DNA from 3 places in the Pseudomonas sp. TCU-HL1 genome. Region 3 is predicted to be linked to each of the others. Evidence: predicted binding sites of a transcription regulator. Region 3 holds the regulator's gene; each other region holds the start of a gene.
The links. Region 3 encodes LexA, which represses DNA repair genes until DNA is damaged. Its sites were predicted from a motif close to CTGTNTNNNNANACAG; they were not measured.
Positions count from the first base shown of each region.

Region 1: the regulator LexA is predicted to act here: its motif matches at 1,893-1,908, upstream of imuA (translesion DNA synthesis-associated protein ImuA).
Region 2: the regulator LexA is predicted to act here: its motif matches at 1,930-1,945, upstream of recN (DNA repair protein RecN).

Region 1 is NZ_CP015992.1:4,798,013-4,808,143, forward strand. It holds gene THL1_RS21935 (Y-family DNA polymerase) at 1-1,167, opposite strand, end outside; gene imuA (translesion DNA synthesis-associated protein ImuA) at 1,175-1,789, opposite strand; gene THL1_RS21945 (AMP-binding protein) at 1,955-4,786, opposite strand; gene THL1_RS21950 (hypothetical protein) at 4,931-5,155, shown strand; gene THL1_RS21955 (hypothetical protein) at 5,152-5,541, shown strand; rRNA gene rrf (5S ribosomal RNA) at 6,213-6,328, opposite strand; rRNA gene rrf (5S ribosomal RNA) at 6,570-6,685, opposite strand; rRNA gene THL1_RS21975 (23S ribosomal RNA) at 6,822-9,712, opposite strand; tRNA gene THL1_RS21980 (tRNA-Ala) at 9,940-10,015, opposite strand; tRNA gene THL1_RS21985 (tRNA-Ile) at 10,048-10,124, opposite strand.
Region 2 is NZ_CP015992.1:5,323,934-5,334,064, reverse strand. It holds gene fur (ferric iron uptake transcriptional regulator) at 1-177, shown strand, start outside; gene recN (DNA repair protein RecN) at 232-1,905, opposite strand; gene grpE (nucleotide exchange factor GrpE) at 2,063-2,632, shown strand; gene dnaK (molecular chaperone DnaK) at 2,733-4,646, shown strand; gene dnaJ (molecular chaperone DnaJ) at 4,771-5,898, shown strand; gene dapB (4-hydroxy-tetrahydrodipicolinate reductase) at 5,983-6,786, shown strand; gene carA (glutamine-hydrolyzing carbamoyl-phosphate synthase small subunit) at 7,095-8,231, shown strand; gene leuE (leucine efflux protein LeuE) at 8,258-8,908, shown strand; gene carB (carbamoyl-phosphate synthase large subunit) at 8,928-10,131, shown strand, end outside.
Region 3 is NZ_CP015992.1:2,304,418-2,314,548, forward strand. It holds gene fadB (fatty acid oxidation complex subunit alpha FadB) at 1-725, shown strand, start outside; gene fadA (acetyl-CoA C-acyltransferase FadA) at 745-1,920, shown strand; gene THL1_RS10615 (DUF1653 domain-containing protein) at 2,081-2,317, shown strand; gene topA (type I DNA topoisomerase) at 2,435-5,041, shown strand; gene THL1_RS10625 (DUF6586 family protein) at 5,108-5,626, shown strand; gene THL1_RS10630 (hypothetical protein) at 5,698-5,931, shown strand; gene sulA (SOS-induced cell division inhibitor SulA) at 6,013-6,486, opposite strand; gene lexA (transcriptional repressor LexA) at 6,497-7,108, opposite strand; gene THL1_RS10645 (TetR/AcrR family transcriptional regulator) at 7,342-8,049, shown strand; gene THL1_RS10650 (L,D-transpeptidase) at 8,092-8,616, shown strand; gene nagZ (beta-N-acetylhexosaminidase) at 8,626-9,624, shown strand; gene THL1_RS10660 (S-methyl-5'-thioinosine phosphorylase) at 9,635-10,131, shown strand, end outside.

The DNA of each region.
Region 1 (10,131 bases), 2.5 Mb from region 3:
TGCATCCAGTTGCCAGGCGTACTCGGGACGGTGATCGGCACGGGCCGCCAGGCTGTACACCGCATCGTCCCCCAACCGTGCCCGCAGGCGTTCGCGCAATTGCTCCCAAGGCAGGAATTGCTGCGGGCGCTCGTCGAACAGCTCACGCCGCTCCGGTACGAAGGCCGGCAGGTCCCGCGCCTGCAGGCGGAAGGCCTGCACCGGCGCCGGCAGTTGCAACTGCTCCAGGCGCCCACGGGCCAGCTCGAAGAGCATGGCCGCGTCACGCTCGGCACTGAGCAGCCCCACCGGCACCTGGGTTTCAGGAAGGTCACGGTGCTCCAGATGGAGGGTGAAACGCTGCACGCCGCTATCACGCCCAGCGAGGAAGGCAGCCAGATCCGCAGTCAGGCGGCGCAGAGGGAAGAGCAACGCCTGGTGGGATTCCACCTCGAAATTCAGCTCGATGCGCAGGTCGAACTCATCCGGCGGCCGGTAATACTCCAGCGCCAGGGGACGCTCGCCGAGCAGGGTGTCGAGGTGCAGCAGCACTTCGCTGGGAAAGCGCTGGGCCACGGTGTCCCGAGGCAACGCCAGCACCTGTTCCAGATTACGCAGGCCCATGCGGGAGAACGCAGTGGCGGCCTCCCGCGACAGTCCAGCACGATCCACCGGCATGCGCCCAAGGGCCTGACGCAACTCATCCTGGCTCGCCAGCGCCAAACCATCGTAGGCATTGGCGAGAACCCGCGCCGCCGCCGGGTTGGGCGCGGCCACGATACGGTGGCGGAACCCCAGGGCCGCCAGCTCCTGCCGCAGCCGCGCTTCGAAGCGTGGCCACGGGCCGAACAGGGCGAAGCTGGACTCCACCTCCAACAACAGGCAACGCGGATAGCGCAGGCTGACCTGGGAGCTGAAGCCATAGGCCCAGGCGGCGAGCAACTGCTGCCAGCGCTCGATGGACGTCGGGTCGTATTCCACCAGGGCGAAGTCACGGGTCAGGGCATGGGCAGCGGTCAATGACTGGCCAGGACGCAGGCCCAGGTCCCTGGCTGCCAGGTTGAGCGCACGCAGCACGCGGCGCTGGGGTGTGCCGGTCACCAGAGCAAGGGGCGCCGCGGGATCGGGGTGACCGCGCAGCACGCCATCCAGCGCCAATTGCGGCAGCAATATACAGGCCCAGCGCATGACGGTTTCACCGGGCCAGGGCGATGGGCGCGGCCGGTGGCAGCCCACCCCGGCACTTGAGCACCCGCAACTGCGCCGGCCGTCCATCGACGGCGATGCGCAAGGCCGCTGGCGAGGGGTTGAGGGCGGCATCGAGCGGACGGTAGGCAAAGGCCAGGGTCTGGCCGGTCTCGGCGGCCACCTGCAAGCGACGCAGGGCGCGGTCATCGGCCTGCTGCGGCCAGCAGAGCACCGCACCGCAACTACCGGAGCGCAGGCACTGTTCGGCGGCCCAGAGCGCATCGCGGCCGCTGGCCTCCACCAGCGCCAGCCAGCGCAGGTCCACGCCAGCCGCCTGCCAGGCCTGGGGATAAGGGATATGCGGCGGTGCCACCAGCACCACACGCTCGGCACTGGCGGTCAGCCGCGCCAGTGTGTGCCAGAGCAGGCGCAGTTCACCCAGGCCCGCGGCTGGAACCAGGATTTCGCTGAGAGCGGCTTCAGGCCAGCCACCGCCCGGCAGCACGCTGTCCAGAACGCTATGGCCGGTGGGCTGCTCGCTGCCGGCCGACGGCGCACCGGACTGGCCTTTCCAGACCCGCCGCTCGTTGAGCAGGGCGTCGAGGGCAACGACAGCGCCCATCAGGCGCGCCCATTGCCGGAAGAGAAAAACGGCAGCCCCGGGGAGGGACTGCCGAAAGGGCCAGGAAATATCGCCAAGGCCATTGGGGGAAATCCTACGAATACTGTATTTATATACAGTAAATCGCAGAGGCTTCTCCCCGTCAATCAAGGAAAGACAGGAGGTTCAACCCAAGGCCGCCTCGGCGTCTTCCAGTTGCGCCAGCAATGCCGCCCGCGTCTCGTTCCGCAGCCTGATCGCCTCCAGCCAGCCCGCTCCGCCGGGCCGCAAGGGCGCACAGATGCGGACCTGCAAAGATCGCCATTGCGGGAGCCACTGGCCGTCACGCAGTACCTCGCGGGTGCCGCGAATGGCGACCGGCAGCAAGGGCACGCCGGCACTCGCGGCCAGCACGAAGGCCCCCATGTGGAAGGGGCGCAGGCCCGGTTCGCGGGTGAAGGTGCCCTCCGGGAAGAACACCAGGGATTGTCCGCCCCGCAGCGCCTGGGCCAGGTCTGCGCTGTCGGCGACGCTTCGTTGCAGGTCGAAGCGTTCGACGAACCGGGCACCCAGCCTGCGCAGGAACAGGCCGGCCACCCACTGGCCAGCCAGTTCGCGCTTGGCGACGAAGGCGAAGTGGGGCGGCAGCGCCGCGCAGAGCACGACGCCATCCAGATAGCTGGCATGGTTGGCGGCCAGTACGCTCGCCCCCACTCCGGGCAGATTGCCCAGCCCCTCGACACTGAACGGAACCCCGGCCAGGCGCAGGAAGGTGCCTGCGGACAGGTGGGCGATGGTACGGCACCACGTCTGGTGCGGCAGGGCAGCGACAACCAGCCAGGTCAGCACGGCGAATGGCCAGAACAACAACCCGACACGGGCAGCAAACAGCAGCGTCCGCCCCCTGCGCCCGGCACGTCCGAGGTAGCCGCGCAGCGCGTGCACCGACAGCCGCAGTATCTGGCGCCAGGGTGCGAGACGCGGCAGCCCCACCTCGCCCCGCTCATAGAGTTCACGGCAGGCTGCGCGGCGGATCTTGCCACTGGAGGTCTTCAGCACGCTGCGCGGCGGCGCCAGCACAATGTCATCGGGCGGCACGCCGGTCAGCTCGACCACGAGGCGATTGATCTCCTGGCGCAGGTGCTGTTGCCTGGCCAGGTCCCTCTCGGGGCTTTCCGCCATTACCACCAGGCGGTCGGTGCCGGTAGCCGGATTGCGGCTGCCGAAAGCCGCAATACAGCCTTTGCGCAAGCCAGGCAGGCGCCCCACCGCCGCCTCCACGTCATAGGGGTAGATATTGCGCCCGGCGCGGATGATCAGGTCCTTGGCACGGCCAGTGAGATAGACCTCGCCAGCGGCCATGTAGGCGAGGTCGAGCGAGTCCATCCAGCCGTCCTGCAGCACCTTGCGGGTCTCTTCCGGCGCGTGGAAATAGCCCGAGGTGGTGGAGGGTCCGCTGAATTGCAGGCGGCCTTCCCGACGTTCGGGAAGCTCTACACCGTTGCCGTCGACGATGCGCATCTGGTGGCCAGGCAGCGGCCGGCCGCAGGCGACGAAACTCAGCGCGGCCGGGTCATCCGGGCCAGCGGGCAACGCCTCGCCACGCGTCTGGAACGCTTCGCGCTGCACCCGGTCCAGCAGCGGCCCGCGCCCCAGGGGCGGGAAGGCCACGCCCAGGGTGGCTTCGGCCAGGCCATAGACCGGCGCCAGCGCGCCGGAGTCCAGGCCATAAGGTGCAAAGCGTTCCGCAAAGCGCCGCAAAGTATCAGGGCTGACCGGTTCGGCGCCATTGAGTGCCAGGCGCCAGGTACTCAGGTCCAGGCCTGCCAGGTCGCTTTCGGGAATCTTGCTCAGGCACAGCTCGTAGGCGAAGTTGGGTGCCGCCGACAGGGTCCCGCGGAAGCGGTGGATCGTCCACAGCCAGTTCTTCGGCCTGGCGAGGAACGCCAGAGGCGACATCAGCACCAGGCTGAAACCGTAATACAGGCTGCCCAGCCAGGCGCCGATAAGGCCCATGTCGTGGTACATCGGCAGCCAACTGACGAAAACGTCTCGCGACCCGACCTTCAGCGCAGCCCCCATGGCGCGCAGGTTGGCCAGCAGGTTGGCGTGGCTGACCATCACCCCCTTGGGCTGCCCGGTACTGCCCGAGGTGTACTGGAGAAAGGCGATGTCCTCCGGCTGCCGTGCTGGAGGTGTGCCTTCCACCCCGCCTCGGCTCAGCTCCGCCACGCTGGCGATACGACCCAGGCTCGGCACCTGGGGCTGGAGCAGGCGGGCGAGCAGTTTCGCCTCCGCCACCGTGATCAGCACCCTGGCCCCGGCATTGCGCAGAATGCCGGCCTGGCGCTGCAGGTGCTCCTCAATCTGTGTCAGGCGCAGCGGCGGATAGATGGGCACCGGCACCCCGCCGGCCAGGAGGATGCCGAAGAATCCCACGAGGAAATCGCGCCCAGTGGGCAGCATCAGCGCCACGGCATGCCCCGCCCGCAGGCCGCCGTCCTGCAATCCGCCAGCTACCGCCAACGCGCCACGCTGCAGGGCGCCGTAGCTGATGTCGTCCGGCTGCTCGTCGTCGCCCAGCAGGCGCACGTGGATATGCCCCGGATGCTGACGCACATGCCAGTCCAACACCTCGATCAGCGTCCGCGCACTGTCGGGGGCCTGCAGCGAGTCGTCCTCCTGCACGCGTTCGCTGACCCGCTCCGCCGCACCCTCCGGCCGGCTCACGCCGCCAGCGCGCAGTACCTGCAGCACATCGGCTGGGGTGCTGGCCGAGGCGAACAGTTGCTGCGGCAGACGCACCCCGAACACCGCCTCGATCCGCGACCAGAGCTCGACACGGGCCAGGCTGTCCACGCCCAGGTCCCGGTCCAGCACGCTGTTCAGGCTGACCCGCAGCCCAGGTGCCGCCTCGGGCCGCAGCTCGATCACGGTGCGCCGGACGATCTCCAGCAGCTTCTCCGCATCCCGGTCGCAATCAGGAACGCTGCGGGTTTCCGGGGGTGAAGGTGACATGGGTGCCCTCCCGGTCAGCGGTACTCACCTCCGTCATTATGGCCCCGCCCTGCCGCCACCACACTCGGGCAGGACGAACGCGTCGGCGGCGTGGCAGCCGTCACGGAACTTTGCTGAAAGCCTCCCTCGCCGCAGGAACCCGCCATGTGCGGCCGTTACGTCAGCCCCACGGAACGCGCCATCCATGGCCGCATGCCGGTCATCCTCGCCCCGGAGCAGTTCAAACTCTGGCCGTCACCCCGCACATCCGCCGACCGGGTCCAGCTGGCCATCGCCGACGCGCGCGACGACTTCACCGGGCATGCGATGACCACGCAGGTCAATGACGTGCGCAATGATGATGAGGGGTTGATCGAGAGGGTGGACTGAAATTCGAACCACTGGACAGCAGGGAATATGAGGGGCTGCTCCGCTCCGCCGTTGACCGCTTGAAGGACGCCCATAACCCGGCGTCGCCCTTCTCCAGCCGCCTCGACCTCGCCTGCAACGCCACGCATGCACTAGCCCTGACGGCCCTGCGTCTACGTGGATATCGTTCGGACCGGCGCTACTTGGTGTTCCAATCCTTGCCACCTGCCCTGGAACCAGGCAAGACACAGGTCAGACTGTTCACCTTGTGCCACAAACGACGAAACCTGGCGGAGTACGAAGGCTATATGGAAGTGGACGAGCGACTGCTGGCTGAATTGTTGACAGGCGTGGACGCCCTGCTACCAACCGTCAAGACGACGCTGTCCGAACTGGCGGCGACCTGACCTCATATCGAAAGCACCAGACCTAAAACCCAAGGTCCTTTTTGGGAATCGGGGTTTTGATAGGTTCGAAGTTTTTTCGAAGCCGTTGCGGGTGGATTACTCGCCCCCAGCCAGTCGCAATCGGACCGGCGTCAACGTTCGACTCGCAAGGAGTGAGCAGGAAGTTGCGTATGCGCTGATGGCTATCTGCTCAGCCAACACGAGCCGCTCAAACTCCGCCATCTGGTCATCCGACCAAGGGACTGTCGCTTCTTCCAGGAAGGCCACCATGGCGATGTGTGCGGCAGATACGTTGAGCGAGAGCTGACGTAGCTCTGCCCAGTAAGCTGGTACGATCACGAATCGCTCCTGGTGCATCACGCCATCAGATGCACTTGATTAGCAATAGCGTAACAAGTGGAAGAGCGCCAGCCAGAGAAACAAAATGTGGCGGACCGCAAACAATCGGGAAGGCAGCAAACTCCAGGGTCACGGGCCAGATGAATTTGGCACCAGACCAACTGGCTGCGCCACGTGTTCACCAATCGCACGATCAGCCCTTGCGCCACACCCAACAGCTGGTGCGCGCGGTGCGCCCTACCTGCACTTCGCAGTTTGTCCGACGGAGACTTTTCCGACGCGCAAAGACAAACCCCCGATACGCGTTGGCGTATCGGGGGTTTGGGATAGAAGCTTGACGATGACCTACTCTCACATGGAGAAGCTCCACACTACCATCGGCGATGCGTCGTTTCACTGCTGAGTTCGGGATGGGATCAGGTGGTTCCAACGCTCTATGGTCGTCAAGCAATTCGGTTGGGATCTCGTCGCGAAACGCGATCCCGAATCAGCTATATGACAGTCTATTTCCTGCGGGTTCAGACCAGCTTTCGGTCTGTCGACTCTACTGCCCGCTACCTTGAACTGGCTCCATCAGGGATTCAGCTCTGCAGTACCTTTCGGTTACCGCTCGAAGCAATCATTTCGATAGCTTTCACTAAAAGACAAACCCCCGAACCGCGTGAGCGGATCGGGGGTTTGGGATAGAAGCTTGACGATGACCTACTCTCACATGGAGAAGCTCCACACTACCATCGGCGATGCGTCGTTTCACTGCTGAGTTCGGGATGGGATCAGGTGGTTCCAACGCTCTATGGTCGTCAAGCAATTCGGTAGGGATCTCGTCGCGAGACGCGATCCCGAATCAGGTATGTGACAGTCTGGTTTTGCGGTTCAGGCCAATTTTCGGTCTGTCGACTTCACCCATCGCACCCACAATCACCAGATTGTTTGGGTGTTATATGGTCAAGCCTCACGGGCAATTAGTATGGGTTAGCTCAACGCCTCACAGCGCTTACACACCCCACCTATCAACGTCGTAGTCTTCGACGGCCCTTCAGGGGATTCAAGATCCCAGTGAGATCTCATCTTGAGGCGAGTTTCCCGCTTAGATGCTTTCAGCGGTTATCTCTTCCGAACATAGCTACCCGGCAATGCCACTGGCGTGACAACCGGAACACCAGAGGTTCGTCCACTCCGGTCCTCTCGTACTAGGAGCAGCCCCTCTCAAATCTCAAACGTCCACGGCAGATAGGGACCGAACTGTCTCACGACGTTCTAAACCCAGCTCGCGTACCACTTTAAATGGCGAACAGCCATACCCTTGGGACCGGCTTCAGCCCCAGGATGTGATGAGCCGACATCGAGGTGCCAAACACCGCCGTCGATATGAACTCTTGGGCGGTATCAGCCTGTTATCCCCGGAGTACCTTTTATCCGTTGAGCGATGGCCCTTCCATACAGAACCACCGGATCACTAAGACCTACTTTCGTACCTGCTCGACGTGTCTGTCTCGCAGTCAAGCGCGCTTTTGCCTTTATACTCTACGACCGATTTCCGACCGGTCTGAGCGCACCTTCGTACTCCTCCGTTACTCTTTAGGAGGAGACCGCCCCAGTCAAACTGCCCACCATACACTGTCCTCGATCCGGATGACGGACCAGAGTTAGAACCTCAAGCATGCCAGGGTGGTATTTCAAGGATGGCTCCACGAGAACTGGCGTCCTCGCTTCACAGCCTCCCACCTATCCTACACAAGCAGGCTCAAAGTCCAGTGCAAAGCTACAGTAAAGGTTCACGGGGTCTTTCCGTCTAGCCGCGGATACACTGCATCTTCACAGCGATTTCAATTTCACTGAGTCTCGGGTGGAGACAGCGCCGCCATCGTTACGCCATTCGTGCAGGTCGGAACTTACCCGACAAGGAATTTCGCTACCTTAGGACCGTTATAGTTACGGCCGCCGTTTACCGGGGCTTCGATCAAGAGCTTCGCTTGCGCTAACCCCATCAATTAACCTTCCGGCACCGGGCAGGCGTCACACCCTATACGTCCACTTTCGTGTTTGCAGAGTGCTGTGTTTTTAATAAACAGTCGCAGCGGCCTGGTATCTTCGACCGGCATGGGCTTACGCAGTAAATGCTTCACCCTCACCGGCGCACCTTCTCCCGAAGTTACGGTGCCATTTTGCCTAGTTCCTTCACCCGAGTTCTCTCAAGCGCCTTGGTATTCTCTACCCAACCACCTGTGTCGGTTTGGGGTACGGTTCCTAGTTACCTGAAGCTTAGAAGCTTTTCCTGGAAGCATGGCATCAACCACTTCGTGTTCTAAAAGAACACTCGTCATCAGCTCTCGGCCTTGAACACCCGGATTTGCCTAAGTGTTCGGCCTACCACCTTAAACTTGGACAACCAACGCCAAGCTGGCCTAGCCTTCTCCGTCCCTCCATCGCAGTAACTAGAAGTGCGGGAATATTAACCCGCTTCCCATCGACTACGCATTTCTGCCTCGCCTTAGGGGCCGACTCACCCTGCGTCGATTAACGTTGCGCAGGAACCCTTGGTCTTTCGGCGTGCGAGTTTTTCACTCGCATTGTCGTTACTCATGTCAGCATTCGCACTTCTGATACCTCCAGCAAGCTTCTCAACTCACCTTCACAGGCTTACAGAACGCTCCTCTACCGCTCGTCTTACGACGAACCCGTAGCTTCGGTGTCTAGTTTGAGCCCCGTTACATCTTCCGCGCAGGCCGACTCGACTAGTGAGCTATTACGCTTTCTTTAAAGGGTGGCTGCTTCTAAGCCAACCTCCTAGCTGTCTAAGCCTTCCCACATCGTTTCCCACTTAACTAGAACTTTGGGACCTTAGCTGACGGTCTGGGTTGTTTCCCTTTTCACGACGGACGTTAGCACCCGCCGTGTGTCTCCCACGCTGACACTTCCAGGTATTCGGAGTTTGCATCGGTTTGGTAAGTCGGGATGACCCCCTAGCCGAAACAGTGCTCTACCCCCTGGAGTGATACGTGAGGCGCTACCTAAATAGCTTTCGAGGAGAACCAGCTATCTCCGAGCTTGATTAGCCTTTCACTCCGATCCACAGGTCATCCGCTAACTTTTCAACGGTAGTCGGTTCGGTCCTCCAGTCAGTGTTACCTAACCTTCAACCTGCCCATGGATAGATCGCCCGGTTTCGGGTCTATACCCAGCGACTAAACGCCCTATTAAGACTCGCTTTCGCTACGCCTCCCCTATTCGGTTAAGCTCGCCACTGAATATAAGTCGCTGACCCATTATACAAAAGGTACGCAGTCACCTAACAATGTAGGCTCCCACTGCTTGTACGCATACGGTTTCAGGTTCTATTTCACTCCCCTCTCCGGGGTTCTTTTCGCCTTTCCCTCACGGTACTGGTTCACTATCGGTCAGTCAGTAGTATTTAGCCTTGGAGGATGGTCCCCCCATATTCAGACAAAGTTTCACGTGCTCCGTCCTACTCGATTTCACTTCCTGGACCCTTTCGCGTACGGGGCTATCACCCACTATGGCCGCACTTTCCAGAGCGTTCCGCTAAAATCCAAGAAGCTTAAGGGCTAATCCCCGTTCGCTCGCCACTACTAAGGGAATCTCGGTTGATTTCTATTCCTCAGGGTACTTAGATGTTTCAGTTCCCCTGGTTCGCCTCTTGCACCTATGGATTCAGTACAAGATACCTAGGTTATCCTAGGTGGGTTCCCCCATTCAGAGATCTCCGGATCAAAGTCTGTTTGCCGACTCCCCGAAGCTTATCGCAGGCTACCACGTCTTTCATCGCCTCTGACTGCCAAGGCATCCACCGTATGCGCTTCTTCACTTGACCATATAACCCCAAGCAATCTGCCTGTGAGCATGGCGGTGAAGACGACATTCGCCGAAAATTCGCGCTTGAACTCGCAAATTTTACCTTGAATCATTGAGTGCAGTGAAACACTCAACAAGTCACTTCTATCACATACCCGAATTTTTAAAGAACGATTCTGAAACAAAGTCCAGAATTCAATATCCCACAACGGATATTCAATTCTGAGCTCTTGGTCAGCCTGGAGATGGTGGAGCCAAGGAGGATCGAACTCCTGACCTCCTGCGTGCAAAGCAGGCGCTCTCCCAGCTGAGCTATGGCCCCAATGTCCAGCGGTCAGTCGACCCCGCGACAATTGGTGGGTCTGGGCAGATTCGAACTGCCGACCTCACCCTTATCAGGGGTGCGCTCTAACCAACTGAGCTACAGACCCAATCGCC
Region 2 (10,131 bases), 3.0 Mb from region 3:
GCTGTATTTGAGCTGGCCGACAGCGGTCACCACGACCATATGGTGTGCGTGGACAGTGGTGAAGTGATCGAGTTTTTCGATCCGGAAATCGAGAAGCGCCAGAAGGAGATCGTCAAGGAGCGTGGCTTCGAGTTGGTCGACCACAACCTGGTGCTTTACGTGCGCAAGAAGAAGTAAGCGCATTGCGTACAAAAAAGGCGACCTTCAGGTCGCCTTTTTCTTTACGGGTGATCAGTGCTGGGCGCTGGTCACCATCTTTCTGGCGTGGGCCAGGGACTCCTCGGTAAGGTCGACGCCACCCAGCATCCGGGCGATCTCTTCGATGCGGAGAGCCTCCTGAAGCTTGGCCACTGCGGTGCGAGTTTCTTCGGTGCCGCGCTCCTTGTGCACGAAAAGGTGGTGGTGGCCTTGGGCGGCCACTTGTGGCAGGTGGGTGACGGTGAGCACCTGGCCTCGCTCGCCAAGGCGGCGAAGCAGCTGGCCCACTACCTCGGCGGTGGGGCCGCCGATGCCTACGTCCACTTCGTCGAAGACCAGGGTAGGCACGCGGGAGGTCTGTGCAGTGATGACCTGAATGGCGAGGCTGATACGCGACAGCTCGCCACCGGAAGCCACTTTGGCCAGGGCCTTGAGCGGCTGGCCGGGGTTGGCGCTGACCAGGAATTCCAGTTGTTCCAGGCCGTGTTGCTGGGGCTCTTCCGATTGGCCGGCGTGCAGCTGGATGCTGAAGCGCCCGCCGGGCATGCCCAGGCGCTGCATTTCCGCCTCCACTGCTCCGGCCAGTCGTCCGGCTGCATTTGCGCGCAGCTGACTCAATTCGCCGGCCTTCTCCCGGTAGTGACGCTCATAGGCGGCCAATTCCTCGGCCAGACGCTCGGCGGCCTCATCGTCGGCGTTGAGGGCTTCCAGTTCATCCAGCAGTTTCTGTTGAAGCTCTGCCAGCTCGCCCGGCTGGACCCGGTGTTTGCGCGCCAGGGTGTAGATGCTGTCGAGGCGTTCTTCCAGTGTCTGCTGGCGTTCCGGATCGGCGTCGAAATGATCGAGGAAGCGATTGAGCTCGCCCATGGCTTCCTCGACCTGGATCTGTGCGCTGGAGAGCAAATTGACCGCCTCTGCCAGTGCGCCGGGCTGGGCGTGGAAGGCGGTGAGGCGATTGAGGCTGGCGGTCAGGGCGCTGAGCACGTTGCCGGCATCGCTCTCGCTGCACATGTCGGTGACCTGCCGGCAAGCGGCCAGCAGGCTCTCCGCGTTGGTTAGGTTCTTGTGCTCTTGCTCCAACTGTTCCAGCTCGTTCTCGCCCAGGGCGAGGTTCTCCAGTTCGTCCAGCTGGTAGCTCAGCAGTTGGTGGCGGGCGCGCTGTTCATCGCCGGCGCGGGAAAGGCGTTCCAGCTCCTGGCGGGTTTGCCGCCAGCGCTGGGCGGCCAACTGCACCTGGCGGGCGAGGTCGCTGGAACCGGCGAATTCGTCCAGCAGGCGGCGATGGGTGTCGGCTTTGAGCAGGGACTGGTGTTCGTGCTGGCCATGGATATCAATCAGCAGTTCGCCGAGGCTCTTCAGGTCGCCGAGCGGGCAAGGGGTGCCATTGATGTAGGCGCGGGAGCGGCCTTCGGCGGTGATTACGCGACGCAAGATGCACGGGCCATCCTGTTCGAGATCGCGTTCGGCAAGCCAGTCGCGGGCCTCGGCAATGCTGCTGACATCAAAGCTGGCGAGGATGTCGGCCTTGTCGGCGCCGGGGCGCACCACGCCGCTGTCGGCGCGATCGCCCAGCGTCAGGCCGAGTGCGTCGAGCATGATCGACTTGCCGGCGCCGGTTTCGCCGGTGATCACGGACATGCCGCCTTCGAGCTCCAGGTCCAGGTGTTCGACGATGGCGTAGTTGTGGATCGACAGGTGTACCAGCATGGTGCGACTCCCGCGCTGAGATGGCTGGCTATTTATACAGTGTTTGTTTTCTGGCTGACAATTGCCTTTACCCCTTGAACCGACAAATTGCGGCCCCCATATAGGCGGACATATCGGCGGGTCATTGCCCGCAGCTGTCTTGTATGAGGAGGAAAGCATGGCCGACGAACAGACCCTGGATACCCAGACCCCCGAAGCGAATCCTGCTGCTGAAGCCGCATCCGGCGAAGATCTCGCCACCCGCGTGCAGGTGCTGGAAGAGCAGTTGGCTGCGGCCCAGGATCAGTCGCTGCGCGTTGCCGCCGAGCTGCAGAACATCCGCCGCCGTGCCGAGCAGGATGTGGAGAAGGCGCACAAGTTCGCCTTGGAAAAGTTCGCCAACGACCTGCTGCCGGTCGTCGACAGCCTGGAGCGCGGCCTGGAGCTGTCCAGTGCTACCGACGAGACGGTCAAGGCGGTGCGCGAAGGCATGGAGCTGACCCTCAAGCTGCTCCACGACACACTTAAGCGTCACCAGCTGGAAGCTGTGGACCCCCACGGTGTGCCCTTCAATCCTGAGCACCACCAGGCCATGGCCATGGAAGAAAGCACTCATGTCGAACCGGGTAGCGTGCTCAAGGTGTTCCAGAAGGGCTACCTGCTCAATGGTCGCCTGCTGCGCCCCGCCATGGTGGTGGTCAGCAAGGCACCGAGTGCCACGCCGCCGTCGATTGACGAGCAGGCTTGAAATCCGGCTTCGGGCCCCCATCTGTTAGATCAAGCGTTTATGTGCTGCCGCGGTCCGTAAAACGAGGCCGCGGAGAATCCAAAGTTTCGGGAGAGAGAATATGGGCAAAATCATTGGTATCGACCTGGGGACCACCAACTCTTGCGTGGCCATCCTGGAGAACGGCAACGTCAAGGTGATCGAGAACGCTGAAGGCGCTCGCACCACGCCGTCCATCATCGCCTACACCAACGACGGCGAGACCCTGGTGGGCCAGTCCGCCAAGCGTCAGGCGGTGACCAACCCGCAGAACACCCTGTACGCGGTGAAGCGTCTGATCGGTCGTCGCTTCGAAGAAGACGTCGTACAGAAAGACATCAAGATGGTTCCTTACAAGATCGCCAAGGCCGACAACGGTGACGCCTGGGTCGAGGTGAAGGGCCAGAAAATGGCGCCACCGCAAATCTCTGCGGAAGTGCTGAAGAAGATGAAGAAGACCGCCGAAGACTACCTCGGCGAGCCGGTGACCGAAGCAGTGATTACCGTTCCGGCCTACTTCAACGACAGCCAGCGCCAGGCCACCAAGGACGCCGGCCGTATCGCCGGTCTGGACGTCAAGCGCATCATCAACGAGCCGACCGCGGCTGCGTTGGCCTATGGCATGGATAAGGCCAAGGGTGACCACACCGTCATCGTTTATGACCTGGGCGGCGGTACCTTCGACGTGTCGGTGATCGAAATCGCCGAAGTCGACGGCGAGCACCAGTTCGAGGTGCTGGCCACCAACGGCGACACCTTCCTCGGTGGTGAAGACTTCGACCTGCGCCTGATCGACTACCTCGTTGAAGAGTTCAAGAAAGAGTCCGGCATGGACTTGAAGGGCGATCCCCTGGCCATGCAGCGTCTGAAGGAAGCTGCCGAGAAGGCGAAGATCGAGCTGTCCTCCGCTCAGCAGACCGACGTCAACCTGCCGTACATCACTGCAGACCAGACCGGTCCGAAGCACCTGAACGTGAAGATTTCCCGCGCCAAGCTGGAAGCCCTGGTGGAAGACCTGGTTGCGCGCACCATCGAGCCTTGCCGCATTGCCCTGAAAGACGCCGGCCTGGACGTGTCCGACATCCAGGAAGTGATCCTGGTTGGCGGCCAGACCCGTATGCCGCAGGTGCAGAAGCAAGTCGCTGACTTCTTCGGCAAAGAGCCGCGCAAGGACGTGAACCCGGACGAAGCTGTCGCCATCGGTGCTGCCATCCAGGGCGCGGTGCTGGCCGGCGACGTCAAGGACGTACTGCTGCTCGACGTATCCCCGCTGACCCTCGGTATCGAAACCCTGGGTGGCGTGATGACCGCGCTGATCGAGAAGAACACCACCATCCCGACCAAGAAGTCGCAGGTGTTCTCCACTGCCGATGACAACCAGTCCGCCGTGACCATTCACGTGCTGCAAGGTGAGCGCAAGCAGGCTACTCAGAACAAGTCCCTGGGCAAGTTCGACCTGGCCGAGATTCCGCCAGCTCCGCGTGGCGTGCCGCAGATCGAAGTGACCTTCGACATCGACGCCAACGGCATCCTGCACGTGTCCGCCAAGGACAAGGCCACCGGCAAGCAACAGTCCATCGTGATCAAGGCGAACTCCGGCCTGTCCGAGGAAGAAATCCAGCAGATGGTGCGTGATGCCGAGGCCAACGCCGAGGAAGACCGCAAGTTCGAAGAGCTGGCCGCTGCCCGCAACCAGGGGGACGCGCTGGTCCATGCCACTCGCAAGATGATCACCGAGGCTGGCGACAAGGCCACCGCCGAGGAGAAGGCTGCCATCGAGAAAGCATTGGGTGAGCTGGAAGTGGCTGTGAAGGGCGACGACAAGGCTGAGATCGAAGCCAAGATGAACGCACTGTCCCAGGCCTCCACCCCGCTGGCACAGAAGATGTACGCCGATCAGGCCCAGGCCGGTGAACAGCCGCAAGCCTCGGGCGCGGACAAGGCTGGCGACGATGCCGTTGACGCCGAGTTCGAAGAGGTCAAGGAAAACAAGTAAGTGTCACGCTTGCTTCCGCCTCAGCGTGCGGGGACTTTCGCCCCGTACGCCTGATCCGTCACGCGGGAGCTTGCTCCCGCGTTGGCGCGTCTGGGGCTGGTGAATTCGAGAGTGCAGGAAACCTATGGCTAAACGTGACTTTTACGAGATCCTCGGTGTTGAGCGTGGCGCCAGCGAGGCCGAGCTGAAAAAGGCTTATCGCCGGCTGGCGATGAAGCACCACCCGGACCGTAATCCGGGGGACAAGGAGTCCGAGGATAAATTCAAAGAGGCCAACGAGGCCTACGAAGTGTTGTCCGACGCCAGCAAGCGTGCGGCGTACGACCAGTACGGTCATGCGGGGGTAGACCCGCAGATGGGCGCGGGCGCCGGTGCTGGCTTCGGTGGCGCCAGCTTCTCCGACATCTTCGGTGACGTATTCAGCGACTTCTTCGGTGGACAGCGTGGAGGCCAGCGTGGCGGTCCGCAGCGTGGCAGCGACCTGCGCTACACCCTGGAGCTGGATCTGGAAGAGGCGGTGCGCGGCACCACGGTGACCATTCGCGTCCCCACCCTGGTCAACTGCAAGACCTGCGATGGCTCGGGGGCCAAGAAGGGTACCAGCCCGGTCACCTGCACCACCTGCGGCGGTATTGGTCAGGTGCGCATGCAGCAGGGCTTCTTCTCAGTGCAGCAGACCTGCCCGCGCTGCCACGGTAGCGGCAAGATGATCAGCGACCCTTGCGGCAGTTGCCATGGCCAGGGGCGCGTGGAAGAGCACAAGACGCTGTCGGTGAAGGTGCCGGCCGGTGTCGATACCGGGGATCGCATCCGCCTCACCGGCGAAGGCGAAGCCGGCGCCCTGGGCGGGCCGGCCGGCGACCTCTATGTCGTGGTCAATGTGCGTGAGCACCCGATCTTCCAGCGCGATGGCAAGCATCTCTACTGTGAAGTGCCGATCAGCTTTGCAGACGCTGCCTTGGGGGGCGAACTTGAAGTTCCGACCCTGGATGGCCGGGTCAAGCTGAAGATTCCGGAAGCGACCCAGACCGGCAAGCTGTTTCGCTTGCGTGGTAAGGGCGTGGCTCCGGTTCGTGGCGGCGGTGCCGGCGACCTGATGTGCCGGGTGGTGGTGGAAACACCGGTCAACTTGGACAAGCGCCAGCGCGAACTGCTTGAGGAGTTCCGCAAGTCGCTGCAGGACGATGGCTCCCATTCGCCCAAGGCCAGCAGCTGGTTCGAAGGCATGAAGCGCTTCTTCGGCGATCTCTAAACGATGAGCTGGAGGGCGGAGGCCGGGGTCGCGCATCTCGGGGGCGCCCTCCTGTCTCGGGCTTCCAGCTTGGAGCTTACTTTTATGCGACGTATTGCTGTGATGGGCGCCGCTGGGCGCATGGGCAAGAACCTGATCGAGGCGGTTCAGCAGGCGCAGGGCGCCGGTCTGACTGCCGCCATCGATCGTCCGGACAGCACCCTGGTCGGCGCCGATGCCGGTGAGCTGGCTGCGTTGGGGCGAATCGGTGTGCCGCTGTCGGGCGATCTGGCCAAGGTGGCCGATGAGTTCGACGTGCTGATCGATTTCACCCATCCGTCAGTGACCCTGAAAAATCTGGAGGTTTGCCGTCAGGCCGGTAAGGCCATGGTGATCGGCACCACCGGTTTCTCTGCTGAAGAGAAGGCGCTGCTGGCGGCTGCCGCCAGGGAAATCCCGATCGTCTTCGCGGCCAATTTCAGCGTCGGCGTGAACCTGTGCCTCAAGCTGCTGGATACCGCCGCTCGCGTGCTGGGTGATGAGGTGGACATCGAGATCATCGAAGCGCACCACCGCCACAAGGTGGATGCGCCGTCCGGCACTGCGCTGCGCATGGGGGAGGTGGTGGCCGACGCGCTGGGGCGCGACCTGTCCAAGGTGGCTGTGTACGGTCGGGAAGGTCAGACCGGTGCGCGGGCTCGGGACACCATCGGCTTTGCCACCGTGCGTGCAGGTGACGTGGTGGGCGATCACACCGTCCTCTTTGCTGCGGACGGTGAGCGCGTCGAGATTACCCACAAGGCCTCCAGTCGCATGACCTTCGCTCGGGGCGCGGTGCGTGCTGCGCTCTGGCTTGAAGGGCAGGGCGCGGGCCTGTACGACATGCAGGATGTGCTCGGTCTTCGCTGATGCGCGATCGGCTGCGCGTCGGAGTAACGGCGTTGGCAACAGCTTCGGAATGCTCATTTACAGTCGTAAACTCCGCTTCCTCAGCTGTTTCCGCCTTGTTGCTCTCTAGCTCGCGCGATCGCTGGATTGTTAGATGGGATGTCTTTCGGGTGGACCGAAATGACGCATTCCTATAAACTGCAGCTTTAGTGTGTCCACTAAAAGTTACGCAGAAATGGCTCAGATAAAAAAGCGGGGTGACGGTATCAACGTCATCCCGCTTTTTTACAACCTGCGTTTGCTTCAGCCTTGATCTACGGGAGGTCTTCTTGACTAAGCCAGCCATACTCGCGCTTGCCGACGGCAGCATTTTTCGCGGCGACGCCATTGGGGCCGATGGCCATACCATCGGTGAGGTAGTGTTCAACACTGCCATGACCGGCTATCAGGAAATCCTTACCGATCCTTCCTATGCCCAGCAAATCGTCACCCTGACCTATCCGCACATCGGCAACACCGGCACCACGCCGGAGGACGCCGAGGCTAGTCGTGTATGGGCCGCCGGCCTGATTATTCGCGACCTGCCGCTGCTCGCAAGCAACTGGCGTAGCAAGCAGTCGCTGCCGGATTACCTGAAAGAAAACGGTACCGTTGCCATTGCCGGCATCGATACTCGCCGCCTGACCCGCATCCTGCGCGAAAAGGGTTCGCAGAATGGCTGCATCCTCGTGGGTGATGACGCCACCGAAGAGAAAGCACTGGAACTGGCGCGCAGCTTCCCTGGCCTGAAAGGCATGGACCTGGCCAAGGTCGTGTCCTGCGAGGAGCGTTACGAGTGGCGCTCCAGCGTGTGGAATCTGGAAACCGACAGCCATCCGGAAATTGCTGCCAGCGACCTGCCGTATCACGTGGTGGCCTACGACTTCGGCGTCAAGCTGAACATCCTGCGTATGCTGGTGGCCCGTGGCTGCCGCCTGACCGTGGTGCCGGCCCAGACCCCGGCCAGTGAAGTGCTTGCGCTGAATCCGGACGGTATCTTCCTGTCCAACGGCCCTGGCGACCCCGAGCCGTGCGATTACGCCATCCAGGCTATCCGCGAGTTCCTCGACACCGAGACTCCGGTTTTCGGCATCTGCCTCGGTCACCAGTTGCTGGCCCTGGCCTCCGGTGCCAAGACCGTGAAGATGGGCCATGGCCATCATGGCGCCAACCACCCGGTGCAGGACCTGGATTCCAGCGTGGTGATGATCACCAGCCAGAACCACGGTTTCGCTGTGGATGAGTCGACCCTGCCGGCCAATCTGCGTGCCACCCACAAGTCGCTGTTCGATGGCACCCTGCAGGGTATCGAGCGTACCGACAAGGTCGCCTTCAGCTTCCAGGGTCACCCGGAAGCCAGTCCTGGCCCGAACGACGTGGCGCCGCTGTTCGACCGCTTCATCGCGGCGATGGCTGAGCGTCGCTGAGACCGCTGAAGAGGCCTGCGAAGATGATGCCGACTCTGGGGATCACCGACCTCTGGACCTATGTCCTGGGTACGCTGTTCATCGTCCTGCTGCCGGGGCCGAACTCGCTGTTCGTGCTCGCCACCGCCGCCCAGCGCGGCGTGGGCGCCGGCTACCGGGCGGCCAGCGCGGTGTTCCTCGGTGATGCGATCCTGATGCTGCTGTCGGCACTGGGAATCGCCTCACTGCTTAAGGCCGAACCGATGCTGTTTCTCGGCCTGAAGTACGTTGGCGCGGCCTACCTGTTCTATCTGGGCGTCGGCATGCTCCGGGGTGGCTGGCAGAAGTTGCGCCAGCCGGTCGAGCACGCTGTTCCGGCGAAGGAAATGGACGTCAATCAGCCGTTCCGCAAGGCGCTGCTGCTGAGTCTGTCCAATCCCAAGGCGATCCTCTTCTTCGTGTCCTTCTTCATCCAGTTCGTCGACCCGGGATACGCCTACCCCGGGGTGTCGTTCCTGGTGCTGGGCGCGATCCTCGAAGTCATCAGCGCCCTTTACCTGAGTTTCCTGATTTTTTCCGGTGTGCGTCTGGCGGCCTGGTTCCGCCGGCGGCAACGGTTGGCTGCCGGCGCTTCCAGCGGCGTCGGCGCCCTGTTCGTCGGCTTTGGCGTGAAGCTGGCCACCGCAACCCTGTCCTGATTATTGCAACGAGAGTCCCATGCCCAAGCGTACAGACATCAAGAGCATCCTGATCCTCGGTGCCGGCCCCATCGTGATCGGCCAGGCCTGCGAGTTCGACTATTCCGGCGCTCAGGCCTGCAAGGCCCTGAAGGAAGAAGGCTTCCGCGTCATCCTGGTGAACTCCAACCCGGCCACCATCATGACCGACCCGGCCATGGCCGACGCCACTTACATCGAGCCGATCAAGTGGGCGACTGTCGCCAAGATCATCGAGAAAGAGCGTCCTGACGCCCTGCTGCCCACCATGGGTGGCCAGACCGCGCTGAACTGCGCGCTGGATCTGGAGCGCCATGGCGTGCTGGCGAAGTTCGGTGTGGAAATGATCGGCGCCAATGCCGACACCATCGACAAGGCTGAAGACCGCTCGCGCTTCGATCGGGCCATGAAGGACATCGGCCTGGCCTGCCCGGTTTCGGGTATCGCCCACAGCATGGAAGAAGCCTACGGCGTGCTGGAGAAGGTCGGCTTCCCCTGCATCATCCGTCCCTCCTTCACCATGGGCGGCACCGGTGGTGGCATCGCTTACAACCGTGAAGAGTTCGAAGAGATCTGCGCTCGTGGCCTGGACCTGTCGCCAACCAGCGAGTTGCTGATCGACGAGTCGCTGATCGGCTGGAAGGAATACGAGATGGAGGTGGTCCGCGACAAGAAGGACAACTGCATCATCGTCTGCTCCATCGAGAACTTTGACCCGATGGGCGTGCACACTGGCGACTCCATCACCGTGGCCCCGGCGCAGACCCTGACCGACAAGGAATACCAGATCCTGCGCAACGCCTCCCTGGCGGTGCTGCGTGAGATCGGCGTGGAAACCGGCGGTTCCAACGTGCAGTTCGGCATCTGCCCGAACACCGGCCGCATGGTCGTAATCGAGATGAACCCGCGCGTATCGCGTTCCTCGGCCCTGGCCTCCAAGGCCACCGGCTTCCCGATCGCCAAGATCGCCGCCAAGCTGGCCGTCGGCTACACCCTCGACGAGCTGCAGAACGACATCACCGGCGGTCGCACCCCGGCTTCGTTCGAACCGGCCATCGACTACGTGGTAACCAAAGTCCCGCGCTTCGCTTTCGAAAAATTCCCGAAAGCCGACGCCCGCCTGACCACCCAGATGAAATCCGTGGGCGAAGTCATGGCCATCGGCCGTACCTTCCAAGAGTCCGTGCAGAAAGCCCTGCGTGGTC
Region 3 (10,131 bases):
TTGCCACCACCGTTGCCTACGCCAAGAAAATGGGCAAGAACCCGATCGTGGTCAACGACTGCCCTGGCTTCCTGGTCAACCGCGTGCTGTTCCCGTATTTCGGTGGTTTCGCCAAGCTGCTGGAGTTCGGCGTCGACTTCGTGCGTATCGACAAGATCATGGAGAAGTTCGGCTGGCCCATGGGCCCGGCCTACCTATCCGACGTGGTCGGCATCGACACCGGCCACCACGGCCGCGATGTGATGGCCGAAGGCTTCCCGGATCGTATGGCTGTTGCAGGCAAGACCGCCGTCGACGTGATGTACGAAGCCAATCGCCTGGGCCAGAAGAACGGCAAAGGCTTCTACGCCTACGAAACCGACAAGCGCGGCAAGCCGAAGAAGGTTTCCGATCCGGTTGCCTACGAAGTGCTGAAGTCGATCGTCAAGGAGCAGCGTGAGCTGACCGACGAAGACATCATCAACTTCATGATGATTCCGCTGTGCATGGAAACCGTACGTTGCCTGGAAGATGGCATCGTATCGACCGCTGCAGAGGCCGACATGGGTCTGATTTACGGCATCGGCTTCCCGCCCTTCCGTGGTGGTGCGCTGCGCTACATCGACAGCATCGGCGTGGCCGAATTCGTTGCCATGGCCGACAAGTACACCGACCTGGGCGCGCTGTACCACCCGACCGCCAAGCTTCGCGAAATGGCCAAGAGCGGCCAGAAGTTTTTCGGCTAATTGAGCGAGAGTGAAGAATATGAGCCTGAATCCTAGAGATGCAGTCATTGTCGACTTCGGCCGCACCCCGATGGGTCGCTCCAAGGGTGGCATGCACCGCAATACCCGCGCCGAGGACATGTCGGCGCACCTGATCAGCAAGCTGCTGGAGCGCAACACCAAGGTCGACCCGGCTGAAGTCGAGGACGTGATCTGGGGCTGCGTGAACCAGACCCTGGAGCAGGGCTGGAACATCGCCCGAATGGCGTCGCTGATGACCCAGATCCCCCACACCAGCGCCGGCCAGACCGTCAGCCGCCTGTGCGGTTCGTCCATGAGCGCCCTGCACACTGCCGTGCAGGCCATTCAGACCGGCAACGGCGACGTGTTCGTGGTTGGCGGCGTGGAGCACATGGGCCACGTCGGCATGATGCACGGCGTCGATCCGAACCCGCACCTGTCTCTGTACGCCGCCAAGGCTTCGGGCATGATGGGTCTGACTGCGGAAATGCTCGGCAAGATGCACGGCATCAGCCGTGAAGCCCAGGACCAGTTTGGTGTGCGTTCTCACCAACTGGCCCACAAGGCTACCGTCGAAGGCAAGTTCAAGGATGAAATCATCCCGATGCAGGGCTACGACGAAAACGGCTTCCTGAAAGTGTTCGATTTCGATGAAACCATTCGTCCGGAAACTACCCTGGAAAGCCTTGCCAACCTCAAGCCGGCGTTCAACCCGAAAGGCGGCACCGTGACTGCGGGTACGTCCTCGCAGATCACTGACGGCGCTTCCTGCATGATCGTGATGTCTGCTCAGCGTGCCCAGGACCTCGGCATTCAGCCGATGGCTGTGGTGCGTGCCATGGCGGTAGCCGGTGTCGATCCGGCGATCATGGGTTACGGCCCGGTGCCCTCCACCCAGAAAGCGCTCAAGCGTGCCGGTCTGACCATGGACGACATCGACTTCGTCGAACTCAACGAAGCCTTCGCCGCTCAGGCCCTGCCGGTGCTGAAGGACCTCAAACTCCTCGACAAGATGGAGCAGAAGGTCAACCTGCACGGTGGCGCCATTGCCCTGGGGCATCCGTTCGGCTGCTCCGGTGCCCGTATCTCCGGCACCCTGCTGAACGTGATGAAGCAGAATGGCGGTACGCTGGGTGTGTCCACCATGTGCGTGGGGCTCGGCCAGGGCATCACTACCATCTTCGAGCGCATCTAAGCGCACGAGATGAGAAAACCGGGGCCCAGTGCCCCGGTTTTTGCTTTCATGTGGGAAAGCGGCGCAGGAATTTTCGTGCAAGGGCTGGCTTCGGGCGGAATCACACGGCACCATGCGCAACCTTCGCGGGGGAGCCTGCATTCAACACTGTGAGGCAACCATGAGCCTGCAACCGGGTCTCTATCGTCACTACAAGGGTCAGCAATACCGTGTGATCGGTGTTGCCCGACATTCCGAGACTGAGGAAGAGCTGGTGGTCTACCAGGCTCTCTACGGAGAGTTCGGCCTCTGGGTGCGCCCGCTCAGCATGTTCACCGAAACGGTTCAGGTGAACGGCGAACAGATTGCTCGTTTCGCACTGGTGAGTGCCGAGCCGAATCCCTTTCCGCAGCCCTGACGGCTGTAGGAGCGGCCAGGGGCGCGCTTGACCGCGTCGCATTGGCCACTATATATAGCGGTGCCGCGACGGGCGGCACCCGCCTTTTACATTTTTCATTCAGGAACACACCGATCCATGGGCAAATCGCTGGTCATCGTGGAATCCCCGGCCAAGGCCAAGACCATCAACAAGTACTTGGGTAACCAGTACGTGGTGAAGTCGAGCATCGGCCATATCCGTGACCTGCCTACCAGCGGTTCGGCCAGTGCCAGCAAGGAGCCGGCCAAGCGCGGCAAGGCCGCATCCGAGGCTCCGGCCCTGTCCGCCAAGGAAAAAGCCAAGCGCCAGCTGGTCGCGCGCATGGGTGTGGACCCCGAACACGGCTGGAAGGCCAAGTACGAGATCCTGCCTGGCAAGGAAAAGGTGATCGACGAACTGCGTCGCCTGGCCAAGGATGCCGACACCATCTATCTCGCAACCGACTTGGACCGCGAAGGGGAGGCCATTGCCTGGCACCTGCGGGAATCCATCGGTGGTGATGACAGCCGCTACAAGCGTGTGGTGTTCAACGAAATCACCAAGAAGGCCATTCAGGAAGCCTTCTCGCAGCCTGGCGATCTGGACATCAATCGCGTCAATGCCCAGCAGGCTCGTCGTTTCCTCGACCGGGTCGTGGGCTACATGGTCTCGCCGCTGCTCTGGCAGAAGATCGCCCGCGGCCTGTCTGCCGGCCGTGTGCAGTCGGTCGCGGTAAAGCTGGTCGTTGAGCGTGAGCGTGAGATTCGCGCCTTCGTGCCCGAAGAGTACTGGGAAGTGCATGCCGATCTCGGCACCGCGAAAAACGCCAACGTGCGCTTCGAAGTGATTCGCGAGAACGGTGAGGCCTTCAAGCCGCTGAACGAAGCCCAGGCCATGGCGGCCCTGGAGAAGCTCAAGGCGTCGGCCTATACGGTAGCCAAGCGCGAGGACAAGCCGACTTCCAGTCGTCCTTCCGCACCGTTCATCACTTCCACGCTGCAGCAGGCCGCGAGCAACCGCCTGGGCTTCGGTGTGAAGAAAACCATGATGATGGCCCAGCGTCTCTACGAAGCGGGTTACATCACCTACATGCGTACCGACTCGACCAACCTTTCGGCTGACGCCATTGGTATGGTGCGCGGCTTCATCGAGGGCGAGTTCGGTCAGAAATACCTCCCGGCCAAGCCGAACGTCTATTCCAGCAAGGAAGGTGCCCAGGAGGCGCACGAGGCGATCCGTCCGTCCGATGTCAGCCTGCGGCCGACGCAGTTGTCTGGCATGGAACGCGATGCCGAGCGCTTGTACGACCTGATCTGGCGCCAGTTCGTCGCTTGCCAGATGCCCCCGGCCGAGTACCTGTCCACCAATGTCAGTGTGGCTGCGAGCGGCTTCGAGCTGCGTGCCAAGGGCCGCATCCTCAAGTTCGACGGTTACACCCGCGTATTGCCGCAGCAGAGCAAGCCGGGTGAAGACGACGTGCTGCCGGAAATGAACCAGGGTGAGCTGCTCAAGCTGCTGAAACTCGAGCCCAGCCAGCACTTCACCAAGCCGCCTGCGCGTTACTCCGAAGCCAGCTTGGTCAAGGAGCTGGAGAAGCGCGGTATCGGTCGTCCGTCCACCTATGCGGCGATCATCTCCACCATTCAGGAGCGTGGCTACGTGACGGTGCACAACCGCCGTTTCTACGCCGAGAAGATGGGCGACATCGTTACCGAGCGCTTGAACGAAAGCTTCGCCAACCTGATGGACTACGGCTTTACCGCCGGCATGGAAGAGCATCTGGACGACGTGGCCCAGGGCGACCGCGACTGGAAGCACCTGCTGGACGAGTTCTACGGTGACTTCAAGATGAAGCTGGAGCTGGCCGAAGGCGCTGACAAGGGTATGCGCGCCAATCAGCCGACCCTGACCGATATCGCCTGTCGTGAGTGCGCCCGGCCGATGATGATCCGTACCGCGTCCACTGGCGTCTTCCTCGGGTGCTCGGGCTACAGCCTGCCGCCGAAGGAGCGTTGCAAGGCGACCATCAACCTGGTGCCGGGCGACGAGATCGCTGCGGACGACGAGGGTGAGTCCGAATCCCGCGTACTGCGTGGCAAGCATCGCTGCCCGATCTGTGCTACCGCGATGGATGCGTACCTGCTGGACGAAACCCGCAAACTGCATATCTGCGGCAACAACCCGGATTGCTCGGGCTACGAGATCGAGCAGGGCCAGTACCGCATCAAGGGCTATGAAGGTCCGAGCCTGGAGTGCGACAAGTGCGGCAGCGAGATGCAGCTCAAGACTGGCCGTTTCGGCAAGTTCTTTGGTTGCACCAACGCCAGTTGCAAGAACACTCGCAAGCTGCTGAAAAGCGGTGAGGCCGCGCCGCCGAAGATCGATCCGATCCGCATGCCCGAGCTCAAATGCGAAAAGGTCGACGACATCTACGTGTTGCGCGATGGCGCTTCCGGCTTGTTCCTGGCGGCCAGCCAGTTCCCGAAGAACCGCGAGACTCGTGCGCCGTTGGTGCAGGAGTTGATCCCGCACAAGGATGAACTGGACGCCAAATATCACTACCTGCTCGATGCGCCGAAGAAAGACCCCGAAGGGCGTCCGGCAGTCATCCGCTTTAGTCGAAAGACCAAGGAGCAGTACGTGCAGACCGAAGTCGATGGCAAGCCCACCGGCTGGCGCGCGTTCTTTGATGGCGGCAAGTGGAAGGTCGAGGACAAGCGCTGACCGACTGTAGCGCGCCCGCAGCCGGGCGCGCATATACTGCCCGAGTCACCTGTGGAGGGCGCCCTGATGGCCCATGAGCTGTATACCCGTACCAACCAGAAGCTCTTCTTCGCGGGCTTGTCGCTGGAGTCTTGGCGCAAGGCGGAGGAGGGGCGGGCGATGAATGCCCAGGCGATGGTGCAGTCCGAACGCGAAGCCGCGCTCTTCCACCTCTACGGCGCATTGCTTGGGCTCTGTCACGAGATTGCCGGGTACTACCGCCTGCCAGAGGCCAATGCGCCACGGGTAGAGCTTCTGCTGACGGCGGACGTGCTGGCAGTTGCTCCCAGTCCTGAGTTGGCCGAGCTGGTGGAGCTTGCGCAGCAGGGCGAGACCTGGTTGGCGGAGCTTCTTGCTGCCTATCGCGCGCTCTTCCAGCCGCCCCAGGTGCCGAAGCAGGCAAAGGTTGATCCAGGCCTGCCGCTGATCACTGCGGTCAATGTGGGAGAGGAAATTGCCCCGTTGTCGCGCGAGACGCTGGAGTCTTGGCGGCAAAACCTGAAATCCCTTGCTTTGCGCTTTCGGGAAACCTTGAGCGAGTGCTGATTTGATCGGCGGACTAGGGCGTGATGGCGGCTGGCTGTTACAATAGCCGCCTTTCGTGGAGAACTGAGCTTATGTCTACGTCCTTTCTGGAAATAGTCGAACTGCCTGATGGTCGCATTATCCTGCGCCGGGCTGATGACGAGGAGGCGTTGGTGACGCTGGACTTCTCCTCTGATGCCAAAGCTTTCCTTCAGGGACATCACCTGGAAGTCGCCAAGGCCATGCTGAACGTCGGCGTGCAGATGGCCGGTCGTCTGGCCGAGGGCGACATGGCGCACGACGAAGGTCCTCGCGTCCTGCATTGAAGATGAAACCGAATCTTCGAGTGATTCGGTTACAGTCTGATGTCTACGGGCGCTGCTCGTGGCCTGTTCCCGCTCCCCTTTCTAGCCCAGCAGAATGTTCAAGCTTTGTGCGCTGCCCTGGCGTGCGGCGTGGGCTAGCTGGCGTTTAGCTTTCTGTCCCAGTTGGAGCCAGCTGACGACGGTGTGGCTGCGGCCCAGGCGCAGTGCTTCGCAGGTCAGCTCAAGGGCGCTCTGTTGCCCTCGGGGCTGAAGCAACAGGATGCGTTCACGATTCAGGCCGGACTCACGCAGCCAGTCTCGGGTCAGGCCGGCGGGGGCGCCAATCAGTGTCAGCCAGCGCGCATCTTGTTCTTCGCTCAGCTCGCGCAGCACGGAGGCCAACAGATGGCGGCAGTGCCCGGTCGCACCGCGCAGCGAAAGCTCGCTGAAGGCTTCCGGTTCTTCCTGTTGGGGCTCAACCACCACCTCCGTCAGCATTGGCACCACGGGGTTGGCCAGAATAGCGTCATGGAACAGCGGGAGCTGCGACCGACCAAGCGACTGCGGGAACTGCATAAGGCCTCCTTTAGCGGCGGATTACGCCGACACTCAAACCTTCGATCACCAGGTCTTGTTCATCAAGGTTGACTTCGATTGGGGCGAACTCGGGGTTCTCGGCAATCAGCCAGACCTTGTCACCCTCGCGCTTGAAGCGCTTGACGGTGACGTCGTCACCCAGGCGCGCTACCACCACCTGCCCATTCCGGACCTCACGAGTGCTATGTACTGCAAGCAGGTCGCCGTCATAGATTCCGATGTCCTTCATGGACATGCCGCGAACGCGTAGCAGGTAGTCGGCGCGAGGATGGAAGAAGTCCGGGTTGATGCGGCAGGATTCTTCAATGTTCTGTTGTGCGAGGATGGGGGCGCCGGCGGCGACCCGGCCTATCACAGGCAGCCCGTCTTCGTCGTGGTTGCCGGGCTCGAAGCCGGGGATGCGAATGCCGCGTGAGGCACCGGGGGTCATCTCGATAGCGCCTTTGCGGGCCAGAGCCTTGAGGTGTTCTTCGGCGGCGTTGGGCGATTTGAAGCCGAGTTGCTGCGCAATCTCTGCGCGGGTAGGGGGAAAGCCATTGTCTTCAAGGCAGCGCTTGATGAATGCGAGAATCTCGGCTTGGCGGGGCGTCAGTTTCAGCATGGCGGCGCTCTGTCTTTTTATACAGTGACTGGGATTATATACAGTGATCCGTCCTTGGCAACGCTTCTTTTCAAGTGAGGGGCGAACAGGCGGGCTTGCTGGGGGAGGTCGCTTCTTCCAGGGCAGTGATGGCGGGGCGGGTGACCGTTGCGTCAGATAATGGTGAGCACGGCTTGACAGGGCAGCCGGCTGAAACGTATGTTTCAAACAAGTGTTTGTCAGGCGGAGGAGCCATGGCCCAGTCGGAAACCGTTGAACGCATTCTGGATGCTGCGGAACAGCTGTTCGCGGAGAAAGGCTTTGCCGAGACTTCGTTGCGCCTGATCACCAGCAAGGCCGGGGTGAACCTGGCGGCAGTGAACTACCACTTCGGATCTAAGAAGGCGCTGATCCAGGCGGTCTTCTCGCGCTTCCTCGGTCCGTTCTGCCAGAGCTTGGAGCGTGAGCTGGACAGGCGCCAGACCAAGGCGGAAAGCAAGGCCAGCCTTGAAGAGCTGCTGGAAATGCTCGTCGAACAGTCGCTGGCAGTCAAACCCCGAAGCGGCAATGATCTGTCAATTTTCATGCGACTGCTCGGGCTCGCATTCAGTCAGAGCCAGGGACACCTGCGCAAGTACCTTGAAGAGGTTTACGGCAAGGTCTTTCGTCGCTACATGCTGCTGGTCAACGAGTCGGCCCCGAAAGTACCTCCACTGGAGCTGTTCTGGCGCGTGCATTTCATGCTCGGTGCTGCCGCATTCAGCATGTCCGGTATCAAGGCGCTGCGGGCTATGGCGGAAAATGACTTCGGTGTTAATACCTCCATTGAGCAGGTCATGCGCCTGATGGTGCCCTTCCTGGCTGCCGGCATGCGAGCTGAAACGGGGGTCACCGACGAAACATTGGCCAGTGCCGTTCTCAAGCCCCGTAGCAAGACTCCCGCAGTGCCCGCCAAGGCTTAAAACGATGGGCGCAGGCAGGCTGATCGGCTAAGCTTGCGGCCCATGCAAACCCTCGATCTCCTGCATATCTCCATTGCCGACCAGCAGCTCTACGGCTTTGCCGATGGGCGGCTGGTGCTGCGCATGCCCGTGTCTACAGCGCTGAACGGCGCGGGCGAAACCAGTGGTTCCAACTGCACTCCCCGCGGCCTGCATCAGGTGCGTGCGCGCATCGGGGAGGGGCTGCCTCTCGGTGCGGTGCTGCGTGGCCGACGTTGGACTGGCGAAGTCTGGAACGCCGAGCTACATGAGTGCTTCCCTGGGCGTGACTGGATCCTCAGCCGCATCCTCTGGTTGAGCGGTCGCGAGCCTGGGCGCAATCGGTTGGGCAACGTGGACAGCTTCCGTCGCTATATCTATTTGCACGGTACGCCGGACAGCGAGCCCATGGGAGTACCCCGTTCCCATGGGTGCATTCGTCTGCGCAATGCCGATGTGCTGGAACTCTTCGACCGGGTACCCGTCCACTGTGCGGTACGCATAGACGAAGCGCCGTGCCCTGTCTGGGCGGCGGCTGAACTCTCCTAAGGATTTTCCATGCAAGGTTCCTTGATGCTGGATGTCGGCGGCACCTGGCTGAGCGCTGAGGATCGACAGATCCTCCGTCAGCCGGAAGTCGCCGGTCTGATCATTTTTGCCCGCAATATCGAGAGCCCCCGGCAGGTTCGAGAACTCTGCGCGTCTATCCGCGCTGTGCGTCCTGACCTGATTCTTGCTGTCGACCAGGAAGGTGGGCGCGTGCAACGTCTGCGACAGGGCTTTCTGCGCCTGCCGGCCATGCGAGCCCTGGCCGACAACGACAATGCCGAGCACCTGGCCGAGCAATGCGGCTGGCTGATGGCGACGGAAGTATTGGCAGTTGGCCTGGATATCAGCTTCGCGCCGGTGCTGGATCTCGATCACCAGCGCAGCGCCGTGGTTGGCAGTCGTGCCTTCGAGGGAGATCCGGAACGCGCCGCGCGCCTGGCCGGCGCCTTCATTCGTGGCCTGCGCCAGGCCGGTATGGCTGCCACCGGCAAGCACTTCCCTGGCCATGGCTGGGCGGAGGCCGACTCTCATGTGGCTATCCCGACAGACGAGCGTAGCCTCGAGCAGATTCGCGCAAGCGACCTGGTTCCCTTTACCCGGCTTGCGTCGCAACTGGATGGCATGATGCCGGCCCACGTCATCTATCCGCAGGTGGACAACCAGCCCGCCGGCTTCTCCCGGCGCTGGTTGCAGGACATCCTGCGTGGCGAACTGCAATTTTCCGGTGTCATCTTCAGTGATGACCTGTCCATGGCTGGCGCCCACGTGGTGGGCGACGCTGCCGAGCGTATCGAAGCTGCCTTGTCCGCCGGCTGCGATATGGGCCTGGTATGCAATGACCGAGCGTCTGCCGAACTGGCCCTCGAGCGTTTGCAGCGCCTGGGCGTCACGCCACCGGCGAGCCTGGCGCGCATGCGCCGCCGCGCCTTCCCCGGTACCGAGTACCGACAGGATCCCCGCTGGCTGCAGGCTGTTGCAGACCTGCGTGAAGCCCAGTTGATCGATTGAGGAAACCTCCATGACCGTCTTCGCCATCATCGGTGGTACAGGCCTGACCCAGCTCGATGGCCTGAGCATGAAAGCCCTGCTCAACCCTGAGACGCCCTATGGCGCGCCCTCGGCCGGTATCGTCCACGGCGAGTATGCCGGACACGACGTGCTGTTCCTGGCCCGCCACGGACATCCGCACCGGATTCCGCCACACAAGGTCAACTACCGCGCCAACCTCTGGGCGCTCAAGCACGCCGGTGCCCAGGCGGTGATTGCGGTGAACGCGGTGGGTGGCATTCATCCGGCGATGGGCAGTGGTCACCTGGTGGTACCGCACCAGGTCATCGATTACTCCCACGGCCGCATCGGCACTTTCTTCGAGGGCGATCTGGACCATGTGACCCATATCGATTTCAGTCATCCCTACGACGAAGGTCTGCGCGGCAAGCTGCTGGCCGCGCTGAATGCCTGCGACTATCCGCACAGCGACTTCGGTGTCTACGGCTGTACCCAGGGGCCGCGCCT